DNA from 3 places in the Mumia sp. zg.B53 genome. Region 2 is predicted to be linked to each of the others. Evidence: riboswitches for the same ligand, from Rfam matches in the RefSeq annotation. Region 2 holds a riboswitch; each other region holds the start of a gene.
The links. A riboswitch is a leader RNA that binds a small molecule or an ion and turns the genes downstream of it on or off. The one in region 2 is predicted to bind cyclic di-AMP.
Positions count from the first base shown of each region.

Region 1 (5,804 bases), on a different contig from region 2:
CGTCACGCCCGCCGCGCACTACTTCATGGGCGGCATCCGGACCGACCTCGACGGGCGCACGAGCGTCCCCGGGTTGTACGCCGTCGGCGAGGCCGCGTGCACGGGCCTGCACGGCGCGAACCGTCTCGCCTCCAACTCGCTCCTCGAGGGCGCGGTGACCGCACGGCGTTGCGTGTCCGCGCTCCAGGAGCCCGGAGCGGCCGCGTGGGACGGTGAGCCCACCCCGTACGCCGCCGAGCCCGTCGGAGTGACGACCGGTGGGCACACCGCAGGCGCCCTGGACCGGGACGAGCTGCAGACGACGATGTGGGCCGCCGCGGGACTCGTCCGCGACGGCGACACCCTCCAGGCGGCGGCCGACGCCATCGCCGGGTGGTCCCCGACCGTCGACGGGACCACGGCGGCGTACGAGGACGCCAACCTGCTGGAGGTTGCGCGGGTGGTGGTGACGGCGGCGCTGGCCCGGGAGGAGTCGCGCGGCGCCCACTTCCGGTCCGACCGTCCCGACCGTGACCCCGCCTTCGACCGCCACCTGTCGTGGGTGCGGAAGGGAACACTCGCATGCTGACCGACACGCTCATCAGGTCCGGGGTGCAGGCAGCACTCCAGGAGGACTCGCCGTGGGGAGACCTCACGGGGGAGGTGCTGGTCCCGGCGGAGGCGGTCGCCACCGCGCGCATGGTGGCCCGGGAGGCCGGAGTGCTCTCCGGCGGGCGGGTCGTCGACGTGGCCTTCACGACCGTCGACCCCGCCATCTCGGTCCGGCTCGAGCGGGCAGACGGTGACGCGCTCGAGCCGGGGACGGTCGTCGCGACCGTGGTAGGTCCCGCCCGGGGCGTCCTTCGCGCCGAGCGCGTCGCGCTGAACTTCGTCCAGCGGATGTCCGGCATCGCCACACAGACGCGCGCGTACGTCGAGGCCGTCGCCGGGACGGGTGTGCGCATCGTCGACACCCGCAAGACGACGCCGGGGCTTCGGGCGTTCGAGCGGTACGCCGTGCGGTGCGGCGGCGGGCACAACCACCGGTTCTCGCTGTCGGACGCCGTGATGGCCAAGGACAACCACCTCGCTGTCCTCGGCGACGACCCGGAGCGCATCACCTCGGCGCTGCGAGCCGCGCGAGAGGCGCTCCCGCACACGGTGCACCTCGAGGTCGAGGTCGACCGCCTGGACCAGCTCGATGCCGTCCTTGCGGCCGGTGTCGACACCGTGATGCTCGACAACTTCACGCTCGAGGACCTCCGTACCGGTGTCGAGAAGGTCGCCGGGCGGGCGCTGGTGGAGGCCAGCGGCGGCATCACGCTCCCTCGGGTCGGTGAGATCGCGCTGACCGGGGTCGACCTGATCTCGGTGGGGGCCCTCACGCACAGCGTCGCCGCGCTCGACCTGGGGCTCGACGTCGAGGTGGCGGTCTAGGGTGCGCTACCTCGACACGGCCGCGACCACGCCGGTTCGCCGCGAGGTGCTGGAGGCGATGTGGCCCTTCCTCACCGGCGAGTTCGGCAACCCGTCGAGCCGCCACGGTCTCGGAGACGTCGCGTCCCGGGCGCTGGAGCGCGCACGCGCGGACGTCGCCGCCGCGCTTGGTGCCCGGCCGGCGGAGATCGTGCTCACCTCCGGTGGGACGGAGGCCGACAACCTCGCGGTGAAGGGACTGGCACTGGCGAACCCGCGTGGGCGCCACCTCGTGACCACCCGGATCGAGCACCCTGCCGTGCTGGAGGCGTGCGACCACCTGGTCAGACTGCACGGGTTCCGGAGAGACCTGCTCGACGTCGACGGTGACGGCGTCGTCGACCTGACGCAGGCGGAACGACTGATCGGCGCCGAGACCACGTTGGTGTCGGTCATGCTCGCGAACAACGAGGTCGGGACGGTCCAGCCGGTCGCCGAGGTCGCCGCCCTGGCACGCGCACGGGGGGCGCTCGTGCACACCGATGCCGTCCAGGCCGTCGGGTCCGTCGTCGTGGATCCCACGCAGCTCGGCGTCGACGCCCTCTCGCTCAGCGGCCACAAGGTGGGTGCGCCGAAGGGGAGCGGGGCCCTGTGGGTCCGCCGAGGCGTGCCCTTGGAGCCGCTGATCCACGGGGGCGGCCAGGAGCGTGGACTTCGGTCGGGCACCGAGAACGTCGCCGCCGCCGTCGGTCTCGCTGCGGCGATCACGTCGGCGGTGGGGTCCACGCCCGGGGGACCGCGTCCGCGAGGTCCGGTCGAGGCCCTGGCCGCGGCCCGCGACGCGTTCGTGCACGACGTGCTCTCCGCTGCCCCGGGCGCCTTCCTCACCGGCCATCCGCGCCGTCGGCTTCCCGGTCACGCGTCGTTCTGCTTCCCGGGCACGTCGGGGGAGGCGGTGCTCCTGGGGCTGGAGCAGGATCACGGCATCGCGTGCTCCAGCGGCTCGGCGTGCGCCGCGGGCTCCGACGAGCCCTCGGAGGTCCTCTTGGCGCTCGGGATCGATCCCGAGGTGGCGCGTACGGCGGTGCGGTTCACGGCCGCGTCGCCGGCGGACTTCGAGGGTGCCGCCGGGGCCGTCGTCACCGCGGTGCGAGCCGTCCGGTCGCTCGCCGGCTGACCGTCGCCGGCGCGCCCGCGGGTGCGGTGGACCCTTGCATCCGCGCAGAGCTTTGTTATGGTCCTGGGACAAGACCGGTCAAAATATGACAAGGGTCACATAGCCTCTCTTCGATCACTGCGACGGCAGGGCAGGTGACCTGGACGAGCGTCCAAACCTCGTCCGTGGTGACGTCTGGTGTTTTGAGCGGGTCCATCGACGTGTCTATGGTGGCCCGCGGCCTGACAACAGGCCCCACAACCCCCCATAACGGGCATGACCGGGACGCGACCGGGTCCTGCCGGACAACTGAACATCGTGTGTGGGAAACGCCCAATCCTGCCCGCCTGCACACGCCCCCATCATCGACCGTCACCGACGGGCAGGAGCGGAGGAACCAACTCTGCACGAAGTCCTTCGGGTCATGCGTGCTCGGGGTGAAGCCCTAAGACAGGGCGGGGCCATCCTTCGGCCCTAATCCGACAGCTCACTTCGCAGGCGTGGAAGGGACCACGCTCATCATGCTCGCGACCCCCCGGACGCAGCGCCTCATGGCTCTGCCGATCGCTCTCTCCGCTGCCTTCGCGATGGTCGTCACGACCGCCAACGAGGCCAGCGCAGCCCCCGCCTCCACGTCCACGAGCACGGCCGCCGCGAAGACCGCGACCGCCCAGAAGCTCGCCGCCGCGAAGGCCACCAAGAAGGCCAAGCGCGTCGTCGCCAAGAAGCGTCGCGCCGGTCGCATCGTCAAGGCCTCCCGCGTCGCCGCGCGCCAGAAGGGTGACCCGTACCGCTACGGCGCGTCCGGCCCCCGCGCGTTCGACTGCTCCGGCCTCACCTCCTACTCGTTCCGCAAGGCAGGCATGAAGCTGCCGCGGACCGCGAACTCGCAGTACCGGCACGTCCGCAAGATCAAGAAGCGCAACATCCGCAAGGGCGACCTCGTCTTCTTCGGTGGGTCCCGCAAGTACCACGTGGGCATCTACTGGGGGAAGGGTCGCATCCTCCACGCGCCGTACTCCGGCAGCCGCGTGAAGGTCGAGCGGATCTGGACCCGCGGCTGGTCCGCAGGCACCATGCGTCTGCGCTGACAGCGACACCACCACGAAGAGCAGGGCCGGTGCCTCCTGAGGTACCGGCCCTGCTCCACCATGGGAGCATGCACGTGAGCCAGAAGCCCCGTACCGCGTTGCGCGCCACCCTCGTCGCGACCGCACTCGTCCTCGCGGCGGCGTGCTCGGGTGGTGACGAGCCGAAGACCCCGGAGAAGCCGACGCCGACCAGCGCCGACGCCGCGCGCAAGGCGGCGACCCTGAACCGCGCCAACCCGTTCACCGGCGAGGCGGCGGCCAAGGGTCTGCCCGATCACCCCGCCTTCCTGGTGAAGGTCGAGAACACCGCCGCCGGAGCCCCGCAGTACGGGTTGTCGCAGGCTGATCTCGTCGTCGAGGAGCTGGTCGAGGGTGGTCTGACGAGGCTGGCGGCGTTCTTCTACTCGCAGACGCCGACCAAGGTCGGGCACGTCCGCTCGACCCGGACCACCGACATCGCCCTCGTCAAGCCGACCGGTGGGCAGCTGATCGCCTCGGGCGGCGCGAAGGTGACCATCCGCAAGATCAAGGCCGCTGGTGTGAAGCTCTACAGCGAGGACACCGGCAACCTCACGCTCGCCATCGACCGGGGCAAGAAGGCCCCGTACGACCGGCTGCTGAACCTTGCCGCCTACGCCGACCAGCACCGGTCCGCGAAGGCCGCCGTGCCGCCGCCGTACCTGCCGTTCGGCGCGAGCCCGACGCCCGGCTCGACGAAGGCGACGTCGTTCGACGTCCGCTTCTCCCGCAGCTCCGCGACGCGGTGGCAGCTCGGTTCCGGCGGCGCGTACCGCCGGGTCAACGGCCACGCCCAGAAGGGCAAGGACTTCAAGCCGGACACCGTCCTCGTGCTCTTCACCCGACAGGTCGACGCGGGCTACCGCGACCCGGCCGGGTATCCCGTCCCCGAGACGGTGCTCAAGGGGGGCGGCCGGGCTGTCGTCCTCAACGGCGGCACGATGCTGAACGCCCGCTGGAGCAAGAAGAGCGCTGCGGCGCCGATCCAGCTGACTGCCGGGGGCAAGCCGGTCACGCTCGAGCGGGGCAAGGTCTTCGTCGAGCTCGTGCCGGCTGGCGCCGGTGGCGTGACGGTCCGGTCCCGCTGACGCGAGGAAGGTCACAGCAGGCGGCCTCGGTTCGGCGCGCGCGCTCCCCTACGATCGGCACCAGGGTTTCGGCCCCACCCGGCGGGTCCCTCCCTCCAGCGTCGGGTGGGGCCGTTCTCCGCCTCCGGGGGAGCCGTCTGTGGAGACGCCGGCGTCAGGCCTCGGGAGCGGGTCGCTGGTCGCCGAGCGCCGCGAGCTCCTCGCCCAGGGCGTCGTCGATCGCGTGCGCCAGCTCGTCGCGGAACACCGCGACGACCGCCTGCGCGGCGACCGGCAGCAGGTTGGCGATGGAGGTCACGACCTCCTGCCACTGGTCGTCGGGCATGCCGGCGCCGACGAACGGCTGCCAGATGTCGCGACGCACGCGGCCCACGAGGTCGTCGGCGACCGTGCGCAACGGCCCCGACAGCGCCGGGAGCAGCTCGAGCACCGTCTCCGGGGCCAGGCCGAGCGAGATGGCGGCGGCTCCGGCCCGCACCACCTCGGGACGGTTCACCTCGAGAGTGTCGTCGTCGACGATGGTGGCCAGGCCGCGGTCCACGAGCTTCTGGGCGAGGTCGGTGTCGCGGTCGATGCCTGCCATCGCCGAGAGCCGGTCGCGTGACATGAGCTCGCTCTCGGGCTCGCGGGCCAGCGGCGAGTCGAGCACCGTGATCAGGTCGAGTGCGTAGTCGGCCGTCGTGGAGGTCTTGTCCTGCAGCGCCTTCTCGACGGCCTGCAGCGTGTAACCGCGGTCGAGGAGGCTGCGGACGAGCTGGAGCTGCTTGACGTGGGAGCGCGTGTAGTAGCCGGTGCGTCCCTCCAGCCGCGGCGGTGCGAGCAGTCCACGACTGGCGTACGCGCGGACGTTGCGCACGGTCATCCCGACGCGTGCCGCGAGCTCGTCGACGGTGAGCTCGTCCTCGTTGGCGGTGTCGGCCATCTCGTCCTTCGTGTCGGGTTCGCGGTCCGGTCATCCTACGGCCTGGGTACCCGCGCGAGAGGGCGCCACGGCGTACGCTGAAAGCCGATGAGGCGCCGAGCGAGGAGGGGCGATGACCGACCAGGAACCCGCCG
Region 1 is NZ_JAHWCK010000004.1:24,891-30,694, forward strand. It holds gene nadB (L-aspartate oxidase) at 1-568, shown strand, start outside; gene nadC (carboxylating nicotinate-nucleotide diphosphorylase) at 562-1,416, shown strand; gene KV102_RS14270 (cysteine desulfurase family protein) at 1,418-2,572, shown strand; cyclic di-AMP (ydaO/yuaA leader) riboswitch at 2,912-3,067, shown strand; gene KV102_RS14275 (C40 family peptidase) at 3,052-3,642, shown strand; gene KV102_RS14280 (DUF3048 domain-containing protein) at 3,711-4,748, shown strand; gene KV102_RS14285 (MerR family transcriptional regulator) at 4,903-5,670, opposite strand; gene KV102_RS14290 (YqgE/AlgH family protein) at 5,783-5,804, shown strand, end outside.
Region 1: another riboswitch for cyclic di-AMP. It lies ahead of KV102_RS14275 (C40 family peptidase); the one in region 2 lies ahead of KV102_RS19670 (NlpC/P60 family protein).

Region 2 (5,804 bases):
CGTACCAGGTCCCAGAGACGGGCAGCATCACCAACGACATCCTGGTGCGGGTTGACGAGGACCCTGACCGGGTCGCCTTCCAGCGCAGGGTCTCCGGCGCCTGGACCGACGTCACCATCGCGCAGTTCCGCGACGAGGTCGTCTCCCTCGCCAAGGGGTTCGTCGCCGCCGGAGTCGCGCCGGGAGATCGTGTCGGTCTCCTTTCCCGCACGCGCTACGAGTGGACGCAGGTCGACTACGCGCTGTGGTGGATCGGTGCCGTCTCCGTCCCCATCTACGAGTCCTCGTCGGTCGAGCAGATCTCGTGGATCCTGTCCGACTCCGCCGCGGTGGGCTGCGTCGTGGAGAACGAGGAGCACGCGGAGCGGGTCGCGGCGTCCGGCACCGATCTCACCGACCTCAAGAACGTGTGGGTCATCGACTCCGGTCTGGACACTCTCGCCGCGTCGGGTGCCGTCATCTCCGACGCCGACCTTGCCGCCCGTCGTGACGCCGTGGCTCCGTCGGACCTCGCCACGATCATCTACACCTCCGGCACGACCGGACGCCCCAAGGGCGCAGAGATCACGCACGCCAACTTCATGTTCGAGCTCGGCGACGTCATCGACGTGCTTCCTGAGCTGTTCCACGACAACTCCGTGACGCTGCTCTTCCTGCCGCTGGCGCACGTCTTCGCCCGCATCGTCGAGGTCGGCTCCATCCGGGCAGGCGCGAAGCTCTCGCACTCCCCGGACGTCAAGAACCTCCTCCCCGAGCTGGCGGAGATCAAGCCGACGTTCCTCCTGGCCGTCCCACGCGTGTTCGAGAAGATCTACAACGGCGCCAGCCAGAACGCCCACGCGTCCGGCAAGGGCAAGATCTTCGACGTCGCGACCTCGACGGCGATCGCCTACAGCCGGGCGCGCGAGAGCGGCAAGCGCATCGGCCCGGTCCTCAAGGCGAAGCACACGCTGTTCGACCGGCTGGTCTACGCCAAGCTTCGCGACGCCATGGGCGGGCACGTCGAGCACGCGATCTCCGGCGGCGCTCCGCTGGGCGAGCGGCTCGCGCACTTCTTCTCGGGCATCGGCATCCCGGTGATCGAGGGGTACGGCCTCACCGAGACCACGGCCGCGCTCGCGGCGAACCTCGCCGGCGACTCCAAGATCGGCACCGTCGGGCGCCCTCTGCCGGGCACCGAGGTCCGGGTCGCCGATGACGGCGAGCTGCTGTTCCGCGGCGGACAGGTGTTCCGGGGTTACTGGAACGCGCCGGAGGCGACGGCGGCCGCGTTCGACGAGGACGGCTGGTTCCACACCGGTGACATCGGTGAGATCGACTCCGACGGCTTCATCTCCATCACGGGCCGCAAGAAGGAGATCATCGTCACCGCCGGCGGCAAGAACGTCGTGCCCGCGGTCCTCGAGGACCGCATCCGGGCGCACGTCCTGGTGAGCCAGGCGGTGGTCGTGGGCGAAGGCAAGCCCTTCGTCGGCGCACTCATCACGCTCGACCAGGAGTCGATCGGCTCGTGGCTCGAGAACCACGGCAAGCCGGCTGATACGCCGATCGAGCAGCTCGCTGACGATCCCGACGTGCTGGCGGCCGTGCAGACCGCGGTGGACGAGGCCAACTCCCACGTGTCCCGAGCGGAGGCGATCCGCAAGTTCCGGGTCCTCGCCAAGGACTGGACCGAGGAGGGCGGCCAGATCACACCGACCCTCAAGCTCAAGCGCAACGTCGTGATGCGTGAGCACCGCGACGACGTCGAGGCCCTGTACGGCTAGGCCCCAACCCCACGCAGACAGCAGCCCCCGGCGCACACGCGCTGGGGGCTGCTGTCGTCCGTGAGGGTTCGGAGCTGCTGCCCAGGGGTGGCCGCACGTCGTACGCAGAAGAGCCACGACCCGAGACGGGTCGTGGCTCTTCGTACGGAGCGGAGGCGGTCAGCCGACGCGACGCACTCCGCTGACCGGCATGACGTCCACCGAGACGATCTCGACGCTGCGCCCGGGACGCGGGGCGTGGATCAGCTTGCCGTTGCCGATGTAGATGCCGACGTGGCTGACCGGGCTGTAGTAGAACACCAGGTCGCCCGGGCTCATCGACGACCGCGACACCGAGGAGCCCATCCCGGACTGCGCGGAGGACGAATGCGGGAGCGACACGCCGGCCGCGCCGAACGCCTTCATCGTCAGGCCCGAGCAGTCCCAGCTGCCGGGGCCCGCAGAACCGTAGGAGTAGGGCTCGCCCAGCTGCGCCATCGCGAAGTCGATCGCCTTCTTGGCCCGCCCGGACGCGTTCACCTTCGGGGCGCTGGTCGACGGACGGTCTTCGCTGCGGCTCGGACCACCGTGGTCGTTGTCGTAGACCTCTTCGCGCTCAGCAGGAGTCAGGCTCGCGACGAGAGCCTCGGCCTTGGTGACGCGATCGTCGAGCTTGGCCTTCTGCTTGGTCATCTCCTTCTGCGACTCCGAGATGATCTCGAGCTTGGAGGAGAGCTGCTCACGGCGGACCTTGAGCTCTCCGGCCTCGCGCTCGAAGGCGGCCAGCCGGTCGGCCTGGGTGCTGTTGTAGGACTGGAGCGCCGTCAGGCCCTCCAGGAACTCGTCGACATCGTCGCTCGCGAGCAGCTGGGTGGTCGGGCCCATCGGGGAGCTCGACAACCGCTCGGTGACGGTCTTGGCGAGGGCGTTGCGGACGTCCTCGACCTCAGCCTGCTGCGCCTTGACGTCGGTCCGGAGCTTCTTGATCTGCTTCTTGGCTCCGTCGACCTCGGTCCGGAGCTCGAGGAAGCGCTCGTTGGCCTGCTCGGCCTCGTGGCTGAGCTCGGCGACCTTGCGCTGGGCCTCGGACAGGCTCGGCGTCTGGGGGTCTGCTGCGCTGGGGGACGCGGTGAGCGTGGCAGCGAGGACCAACCCGGACCCGGCGGCGACTGCTGCCCTCATCGACAGCTTTCGGCCGTTCCGCACTCGGCGGCTCCTTCACGTTCTCGACGCCTACCGGGTGAGCTGACGGGTTCGGGCCAAGAACGTGCCCTACCGTCCGAGCGGACGGATTCACCCCAGGAACGTGGGTCCCCGGCTCCAGCGTCGATCGGGGGATCTCGGCCGAACTAGGCGGCGTGCCTGCGCCCTCCGGGGTAGAGAACTCCTCAGACACGCGAGCCTCACCCTATGCGCCAACGGGGTGGGGAATCAACGTGAAGCAGTGGGAAAGTCAGATCTCTCTCGCGGGCGGCGGTGGTTGGGTGAGAAAGCTCACACGTCGTCGATGGTCTCGCTGTCGGTCTGGGTCACGAGGCGGAGCGGAGACACGAGGCCGGCGGCGCTCAGCGCCTGGAGCGCGGCACCCTCGTCGGCGTCGATGCTGACGCCCTCGTCGGGGGCACCGAGCAGCGCGGTCACCACGCAGTCGCCGCATGCCTGGGGCCGGGCGAGGCAGCGACCGCAGTCGATGGTCAGAAGCTCGCCGTGACCCGTCGCCGGGCCCGGCTGCTGATGGAGCACGCGGGATTCGTCCATGCCCTGGACGCTACGCAGCCGCTCTGACACAAACCCGTCGTGCGACACGCCGTACGCCCCGACGGCCGGACATGTCAGCGGACGCACCTACCGTCGTTCCCATGACCCTCGCCCCCGAAACCGCTCCCCCGCCGACCGTCCCGGTTCCCGCGGTCGAGGGCACCGCGGTCGAGGGCACCGCGGTCCAAGGGACTCTCGACGAGCTGGGTCGAGACCTGTCGGGCATCACGTTCTGCGTCGTCGACCTCGAGACGACGGGCGGCTCGGCGGCCGCCGGCTCCATGATCACCGAGATCGGTGCGGTCAAGGTCCGCGGCGGAGAGGTCCTGGGTGAGTTCCAGACCCTCGTCGACCCCGAGGGTCCGATCCCGACGTTCATCACGGTCCTCACCGGCATCACCGACGCGATGGTCGTGGCCGCCCCGAGGATCGGCGAGGCGCTGCCGTCGTTCCTGGAGTTCGCCCGGGGCACCGTGCTCGTCGCGCACAACGCTCCCTTCGACGTCGGCTTCCTCAAGCACTTCACCCAGCACCTCGGGCTGGCCTGGCCCGGCTTCGAGACGCTCGACACCGCCCGCATCGCCCGTCGCGTCCTGCTGCGCGACGAGGTCCCCAACTGCAAGCTGAGCACGCTCGCGCGCCACTTCCACGCCGCCACCACCCCCAACCACCGCGCCCTCGCCGACGCCCGCGCGACGGTCGACGTCCTCCACGCGCTCCTCGAGCGCCTGGGCACCATGGGGGTGTCGACGATGGAGGAGCTCGCCACCTTCAGCTCCCGGGTCAGTCCCGCCCAGCGCAAGAAGAGCCGGCTCGCCGACCACCTCCCCCACCTCCCCGGCGTCTACCTCTTCCGCGACCGTCACGAGAACGTCCTGTACGTCGGGACCTCCAAGGACCTCCGTGCGCGGGTCCGCTCCTACTTCACCTCCAGCGAGACCCGCACGCGGATGGGCGAGATGGTGGCGCTGGCGACCCGCGTCGAGGGCATCACGTGTGCGACGGCCCTGGAGGCGCAGGTGCGCGAGCTGCGGTTGATCGCACACCACAAGCCGCCCTACAACCGCAGGTCCCGACACCCCGAGCGTGCGACCTGGATCAAGCTCACCCGAGAGCCGTGGCCCCGCCTCTCGTTCGTCCGCAAGACCGACGACGACGCCGACTACCTCGGTCCCTTCACGCGCCGCTCGTCCGCCGAGCGTGTCGCGGCGACGCTCTACGAGGCGTTCCGCATCCGCCAGTGCTCCGGACGGCTCCCGCGCCGTCCGTCACGCAGCGCGTGCGCCCTCGCCGAGATGGGCAGCTGCCTCGCACCCTGCGACGGCACCGCCACCCCCGAGACGTACGCGGCCGAGGTCGACCGCGTCCGGACGGCTCTCACGCTCGACCCCACCGTGGTGGTCGATGCCTCGACCGACCGCATGCGCACGCTCTCGGGGCAGGGACGCTTCGAGGACGCCGCCCATGAGCGAGACCGGCTCGTCGCGCTCGTCCGTGCCACCCACCGCAGCCAGCGGCTCGCCGCGCTGCTCTCGTGCGCCGAGGTGGTCGCAGCACGCCCCCTCGACCCGCAGTGGCGGGAGTGGGAGGTCCACGTCGTACGCCACGGACGTCTGGTCGCCTCCGGGGTGATGCCGGCCTCGACGCCGTCCGGTCCGTGGGTGGAGGCGCTCCGGTCGACCGCCGAGACGATCGTGCCCGACGAGACACCGGCTGCCACCGCGGCCGAGTCCGAGCTGGTCCTGCGCTGGCTGGAGTCCGACGGGGTCCGCCTCGTCGACCTCGACGGCGAGTGGGCCAGCCCGGTACGCGGCGCCGGTCGGCACCTGCCCATCGTCGAGGCTGCCGAGCGATCACGTGCGGCCGCTGCGCCCTTCGACGAGGCGCGAGGCGAGGGCTGGCGGACCGAGCACCGCCCACGCCGCTGACGAGTAGGCTGCAGCCCGTACGCCGACTCGTCCGCAGGAGGACCCGTGATCACCGCGATCGTGTTCATCAACGCCGAGGTCGACCGCATCCCGGAGGTCGCCGAGGAGGTCGCCGCGCTCGACGGCGTGAGCGAGGTCTACTCCGTCACCGGACACATCGACCTGATCGCGCTCGTCCGGGTGCGGCGCACCGAGGAGATCGCCGACGTGGTCGCCGACCGCGTCAACAAGGTCCCGGGAGTGCGGTCGACCGAGACGCACATCGCGTTCCGCACCTACTCCCAGCACGACCTCGAGGCAGCCTTCAGCATCGGTGGCGACTTCGAGTGATCGTGCGCCGCTGACCGCGCCCCGCGTCGGTCAGCTCTCGCGC
Region 2 is NZ_JAHWCK010000006.1:24,804-30,607, reverse strand. It holds gene KV102_RS17290 (long-chain fatty acid--CoA ligase) at 1-1,766, shown strand, start outside; gene KV102_RS19670 (NlpC/P60 family protein) at 1,926-2,951, opposite strand; cyclic di-AMP (ydaO/yuaA leader) riboswitch at 2,960-3,101, opposite strand; gene KV102_RS17280 (hypothetical protein) at 3,240-3,503, opposite strand; gene KV102_RS17275 (DEDD exonuclease domain-containing protein) at 3,605-5,431, shown strand; gene KV102_RS17270 (Lrp/AsnC family transcriptional regulator) at 5,477-5,761, shown strand; gene trpD (anthranilate phosphoribosyltransferase) at 5,792-5,804, opposite strand, start outside.

Region 3 (5,804 bases), on a different contig from region 2:
TCTCCTCGCCGTCCACCGCTCCGGCGGCATCCTGGCGGCCGCCGACGAGTTGAACGTCACACCGTCGGCGGTGTCGCAGCAGATCGCACGGCTCGAGTCCGAGGAGGGTCTGGACGTCCTGGACCGCGGTCCACGCGGCGTCACGCTGACCCCCGCCGGCCGCGTCCTCGCCGAGACCGCGGAACGCATCGAGGCGGAGCTGGTCGAAGCCCGCAAGTCGCTCGCGACCCTGAGCGGCGACGTCTCCGGGCGCGTCGCGCTCGGGGCGTTCCAGACGTCCATCCAGGCGATCGTCGGCCCGTCCCTCGGGCAGGTCCGCGAGACCTATCCCGGCATCGAGGTCACCGTCGAGGAGCACGAGCCGGACGACGCCCTCCGCCTGCTCCGGGCCGGCGAGCTCGACCTCGTGCTGGTCGAGCAGGACGAGGAGGCCGTCTCACCGGCGCCGCGCGGGACTCACGACGTGATCCTCCTCGACGAGCCGTGGCGCGCCGTCATCCCCTCCTCGTTCGCCACGCCGACCCAGGCCGCCGACCTCGCGGACGCCCGATGGCTCGGAGCCGAGCCTCAGACGGCCGCGGCACGAGCACTGCAGCGCCTGGCGCGCACGCTGGGAGGGCAGCTGACGATGGTCCACCAGTTCACGAGCTTCGAGACGGCGTACGCCCTGGTGGCCGCCGGGGAGGGCGTGGCCATGGTGGCGGCGCTCGCGCTCCACCAGGACCTTCCCGCCGGCGTCGAGGTGGTCGCGCTCCCGGGACTGGGCTCGCGTCGCGTGATCGCCCGGCACCGGCAGAACCGGCGCGAGCCCGGCCTGGCCGTCTCCGCCGTGGTGGACGCACTGGTGGCTGCGGCGGGGCGGGTGGAGCTCGGCTGAGCCCTACCGGTCACCCGGCGGACGGTCGAGGACCGGCGGGGCGCAGGCGGCTGGCGGACACCCACTGCTCCACCAACGTCCCCTCCCCCTCCTTGCCCGGGACGAACGCGACTCGGGCAACCCAGCCCTGCGACTCGCGACGCCACTCGATCACCAGACCGGGGTAGGCGTCGGACTCGTACCGGCTCAGCGAGACCCAGACGTGCCTCACTCCGCCCCCCTCACGAGGCGGGGCGACGGCACGCTCCTCCTGGCCGTATCGCCTGTTCGCGCCCACGTCGGACAGGATACGCCTTGTTCGAACACGTGTTCGAACCACTCTCTGTGCGTGGGGGGTTGCGGCCGACGCCACGGCGCACGACAGTAAACCCACGCGCTGCCGGCGTACGAGGAGGAGTGTCATGAGCGACACCGGGCCCGGGTCCACGTCGTCCGATCAAGAGGAGGGCCGGCCGACGGAGCTCAGGCGCTTCCTCACCCCCAGGCTCCTCTTGCTGTTCATCGTCGGTGACATCCTCGGCACCGGCGTCTATGCGCTCACCGGGCAGGTGGCGGCCGAGGTCGGCGGCGCGGCGTGGCTGCCCTTCCTCATCGCCTTCGCCATCGCGACCCTGACCGCGTTCTCGTACCTCGAGCTCGTGACGAAGTATCCCCAGGCCGCCGGTGCGGCGCTCTACACCCACAAGGCGTTCGGGATCCACTTCCTCACGTTCCTCGTGGCGTTCGCGGTGCTCTCGTCCGGGATCACGTCGGCCTCGACCGCGTCGCGTGTCTTCGCGCGCAGCCTCGACCAGGGCTTCGGGCTCGACCTGGACAGCAGCGGCATCCTGATCGTGGCCCTGCTGTTCATGGTCGCGCTCGCACTGGTCAACCTCCGTGGGGTCGCCCACGGGATCATCACCAACGTCGTCCTCACCGTGGTCGAGCTCTCCGGGCTCCTGCTGGTCCTCCTCGTCGGCATCTGGGCGGTCGTCGAGGGAAACGCCGACTTCTCCCGCGTCGTCGCGTTCGACACGCCCGAGGACAAGAACGTCTTCCTCGCTGTCACCACGGCGACGTCGCTGGCGTTCTTCGCGATGGTGGGCTTCGAGGACTCGGTCAACATGGCGGAGGAGACGAAAGACCCCGTCTCGACCTTCCCGCGGATCATGCTGACCGGGTTGTCGATCACGGGACTCATCTACGTTCTCGTCTCGATCACCGCCGTTGCGCTCGTCCCGATCGGCCGGCTCGCCGCGACGGAGACGCCCCTGCTCACCGTCGTCGAGCTCGGCGCCCCCAACCTCCCGATCGACGAGATCTATCCGTTCATCACGATGTTCGCCGTCGCCAACACGGCGCTCATCAACATGCTCATGGCCAGCCGGCTCCTCTACGGCATGGCCAGGCAGCACGTGCTGCCACCGGCGCTGGCCCACGTCGGTCGCCGGCGGCAGACGCCATGGGTCGCGATCCTCTTCACGACCCTCCTCGCCCTGGGGCTCATCACCTACGTGTTCAACGCGAGCGAGGACGCCGTCGCCACCCTCGGCGGCACCACCGCACTCCTCCTGCTCGCGGTCTTCACGATCGTCAACGTCGCGGTGCTGGTGCTGCGCCGCGACCGCGTCGACACCCGCCACTTCGTCGCGCCGACCGTCATCCCGGTGGTCGCCGCCGTCGTCTCGCTCTATCTCGTGACGCCACTGTCGGGTCGTGACACCGAGCAGTACGAAGTTGCGGGACTGCTGCTGGGCCTGGGAGTGGTGCTGTGGGTGATCACCTGGATCATCAACCGCGCGTTCTACGCCGAGCGCACCTACGTGAAGGACCCCGCCGAGCTCGACTGAGCCCGACGGGGTCCGCGGTGAGGCGGGTGGCTCACCAGAACTTCTTGCGCCACCAGCGCGGGAAGTATCCGATGGCGCCCTTCTTGGCGACACGGTCGCTCTTGGCGAAACCCTGCCACTTCTCACGCTTGTGCTTGGTCGTCAGGCCGAGCTTGCGGGTGCAGCCTGGCCATGCGCCCCACCCTTGCCGCCTGAGGACCTTCTCCGCGACCGCGATCTGCTCGCGGCGCTTGGCCTTGTAGGCGGTCGACGCATACTTCTTGCCGCCGTACGACCGCCAGGTTCCTGGGTTGAACTGCAGACCACCGTGGTAGCCGTTTCCGGTGTTGATGTGCCACCGACCTCCCGCCTCGCACTTGGCGAGGCGCTCCCAGGTCCGGTCCTTGGCCGCACTGGCGGGCGTGCTGGTGAAGACCAGCAGACCGGCGACCAGACCCATGAGGGCGAGCGTGGTGGCGACGCCGCGCTTGGCGACGTGAAGGGCGTTGTTCATGTGTTCCTTCACAACGCCTGTGGGGTTAGCTGTCGGGTTCGGGCCGAAGGTGCCCTGCCGATCACGGACGAGTCCGCGACCGGGCTTCACCCCAAGGAGCCGTGGCTCCGGAATTGGGTTCCCCACTCCTGTCCGTCATGTTCGTGGTTCGCCGGCCCCCGTTGACCGACCCTCCGGGGTAGGTCTCGCCCGCGGACAGGATTCGGCGTCGAGCAAGACCTCAGTCAGACTAACCCACATAATCCGGACAACAAGCCCAGGCGGTCCGCAAGCCACCTATAGCGGACTGGCGGACCCCGGGCGGACGACGATCAGCGCGGCGGGACGTCCTCGCGCTCGTCGGGCCGCTTGGGCTGCGGCTGGTGGCGGGTCTTCCACAGGCTGGCGGCCGCGGTCAGGGCCAGGACCACGATGATCACCGCGAGGCTCATCAGCGTCGGGATCTCCGGCACGTCGAGGTGCTCGCCGTTGTTGATGAACGGGAGCTCGTTGGTGTGCAACGCGTGGAGGACGAGCTTGACGCCGATGAAGGCGAGGATCACGGACAGGCCGAGCGACAGGTACACCAGACGCTGGAGCAGCCCGCCCAGCAGGAAGTAGAGCTGGCGCAGACCCATGAGCGCGAAGATGTTCGCCGTCAGGACGAGGTACGGCTCCTTGGTGATGCCGTAGATCGCCGGGATCGAGTCCAGAGCGAACAGCAGGTCGGTGGTGCCCAGGGCCAGGATCACGAGGAACATCGGCGTCAGGAACCGCTTGCCGTCGATGTGCACGGTCATCTTCATGCCGTGGAACTCGTCGGCGACGCTGAAGTGCCGCTCGGCGAACCGCACGACGGCGTTGTCACCGGCCTCCTCGTCGTCGTGGTTGCGATAGCTCTTGACCAGTCCGTACGCCGTGTAGACGAGGAAGAGACCGAAGATGTAGAAGACCCAGCTGAAGTTGTTGATCGCCGCGGCACCGAGACCGATGAAGATCCCACGGAAGATCAGGGCGAGGATGATCCCGATCATCAGCGCCTCTTGCTGATAGACCCTGGGCACCTTGAAGCTCGCCATGATGATGATGAAGATGAACAGGTTGTCCACCGAGAGGCTGTACTCGGTGAGCCATCCGGTGAAGAACTCCAGGCCGTACTGACCGCCGTGGAAGCCCGTCACCCAGATGCCGAACGCGACCGCGAGTCCGACATAGATGGTGAGCGCGACCCCGGCTTCCTTCATCGACGGCTCGTGGGGCCTGCGCGCGATCACGACGACGTCGAACAGGAGCACGGCGACGGTGACGCCGATCGTGATCCACCACTCGAGGGGTGTGACGTTCATACGGTTCGGTTCCTCCGGTCGGATGGGTTGTCTGGCCGGAGGTCTCTTCCGCCGGGCCGGCGCGAGGAGCACCTGACACGGCTCGACCCGCCGGGCCAGCGCGCTGGCCGTGATGACGACGGGTCGACGAAAGGAATACTCCCCTCCCTGCGCCATTGTGCCAGAGGCCGCCCCGGGTGCTCGTGTCGCAGACCTCGCTAGGCTCGCGCCGTGGCAGTGAGACACGTAGGCCTGGTGGGCACGCTGACGAGCCCCGGCGCGAGGCGGGCTCTGCTGCGCCGAGGCACGAGGTCGACCATCCCCGAGGTGCTCGACACCGCCCCTCTCCAGGCTCGCGAGGTCGAGGTGCCGGGACAGGCCGCGGCGTACGGATTCACCTGGGAGCGCCCCGATGCCGACACCGAGGACTGGTACCCCCAAGGCGTCACCACCTCCGCGGACGCGACCGCCGGGGACGCACCCGGCGGCACCGGAGGGCGCGACGTCGTCGCCGTCAGCTGGTACGCCCACCACCACGCACGACGCAACGGCGCCCGGCTGACCTTCGTCGACCTCGCGACGCTGCGCTACCAGCACGTGCTCCTGGTCAGGGCGCGACGAACCCCCTGGGGCGTCCGTGCGCGGCCCGTCCCGACCCATGCCGGCGGCATCGCCTGGTACGGCCCGTACCTGTACGTGGCCGCGACCCGCGCGGGCATCTACGTCGTGCGGATCGACGACCTGCTCCGCCTGCCCGACGGCGCTCGCGGCGGGCCCTCGAGGCGGCTGGGTTACGAGCTGGTCCTGCCGGTGTTCGCGAAGCTGTCGGCGTGGAGCCGCGACGACGGCAGCCGGCTGCGCTACTCCTTCTTGTCGATCCAGCACGGCAGCCCGGAGGACGGCAGCCCAGCGTCCCTCGTCGTCGGTGAGTACGGCGGGGTCGGAAAGACCCAGCGGCTCTGGCGGTTCCGGCTGGACCCGCGCACGCACCTGCCCGTTCGAGATCCTGACACCGGACGACTGACACCCGACGAGCTCCATCCGGAGCAGGCCGCCAGGATGCAGGGAGCGACCGCCATCGACGGCACGTGGTACGTGACCACGAGCCAGGGCCGGGGCAACAACGGCGACCTGCTCGTCGGCAGACCGGGCGCGTTCCGACGGCACAAGAAGGTGCTCCCGACGGGGTGCGAGGACATCGCCGCGTGGCCGCAGCAGCGGAGGCTGTGGTCGGTGACCGAGTGGCCCGGGATGCGGTGGGTGTACGCCGTCGATGCGGATGCGTGGGAGGGACCGTAGGC
Region 3 is NZ_JAHWCK010000001.1:169,544-175,347, reverse strand. It holds gene KV102_RS00800 (LysR family transcriptional regulator) at 1-877, shown strand, start outside; gene KV102_RS00795 (hypothetical protein) at 888-1,088, opposite strand; gene KV102_RS00790 (APC family permease) at 1,279-2,706, shown strand; gene KV102_RS19375 (transglycosylase family protein) at 2,738-3,199, opposite strand; cyclic di-AMP (ydaO/yuaA leader) riboswitch at 3,200-3,363, opposite strand; gene KV102_RS00780 (TerC family protein) at 3,511-4,524, opposite strand; gene KV102_RS00775 (hypothetical protein) at 4,735-5,802, shown strand.
Region 3: another riboswitch for cyclic di-AMP. It lies ahead of KV102_RS19375 (transglycosylase family protein); the one in region 2 lies ahead of KV102_RS19670 (NlpC/P60 family protein).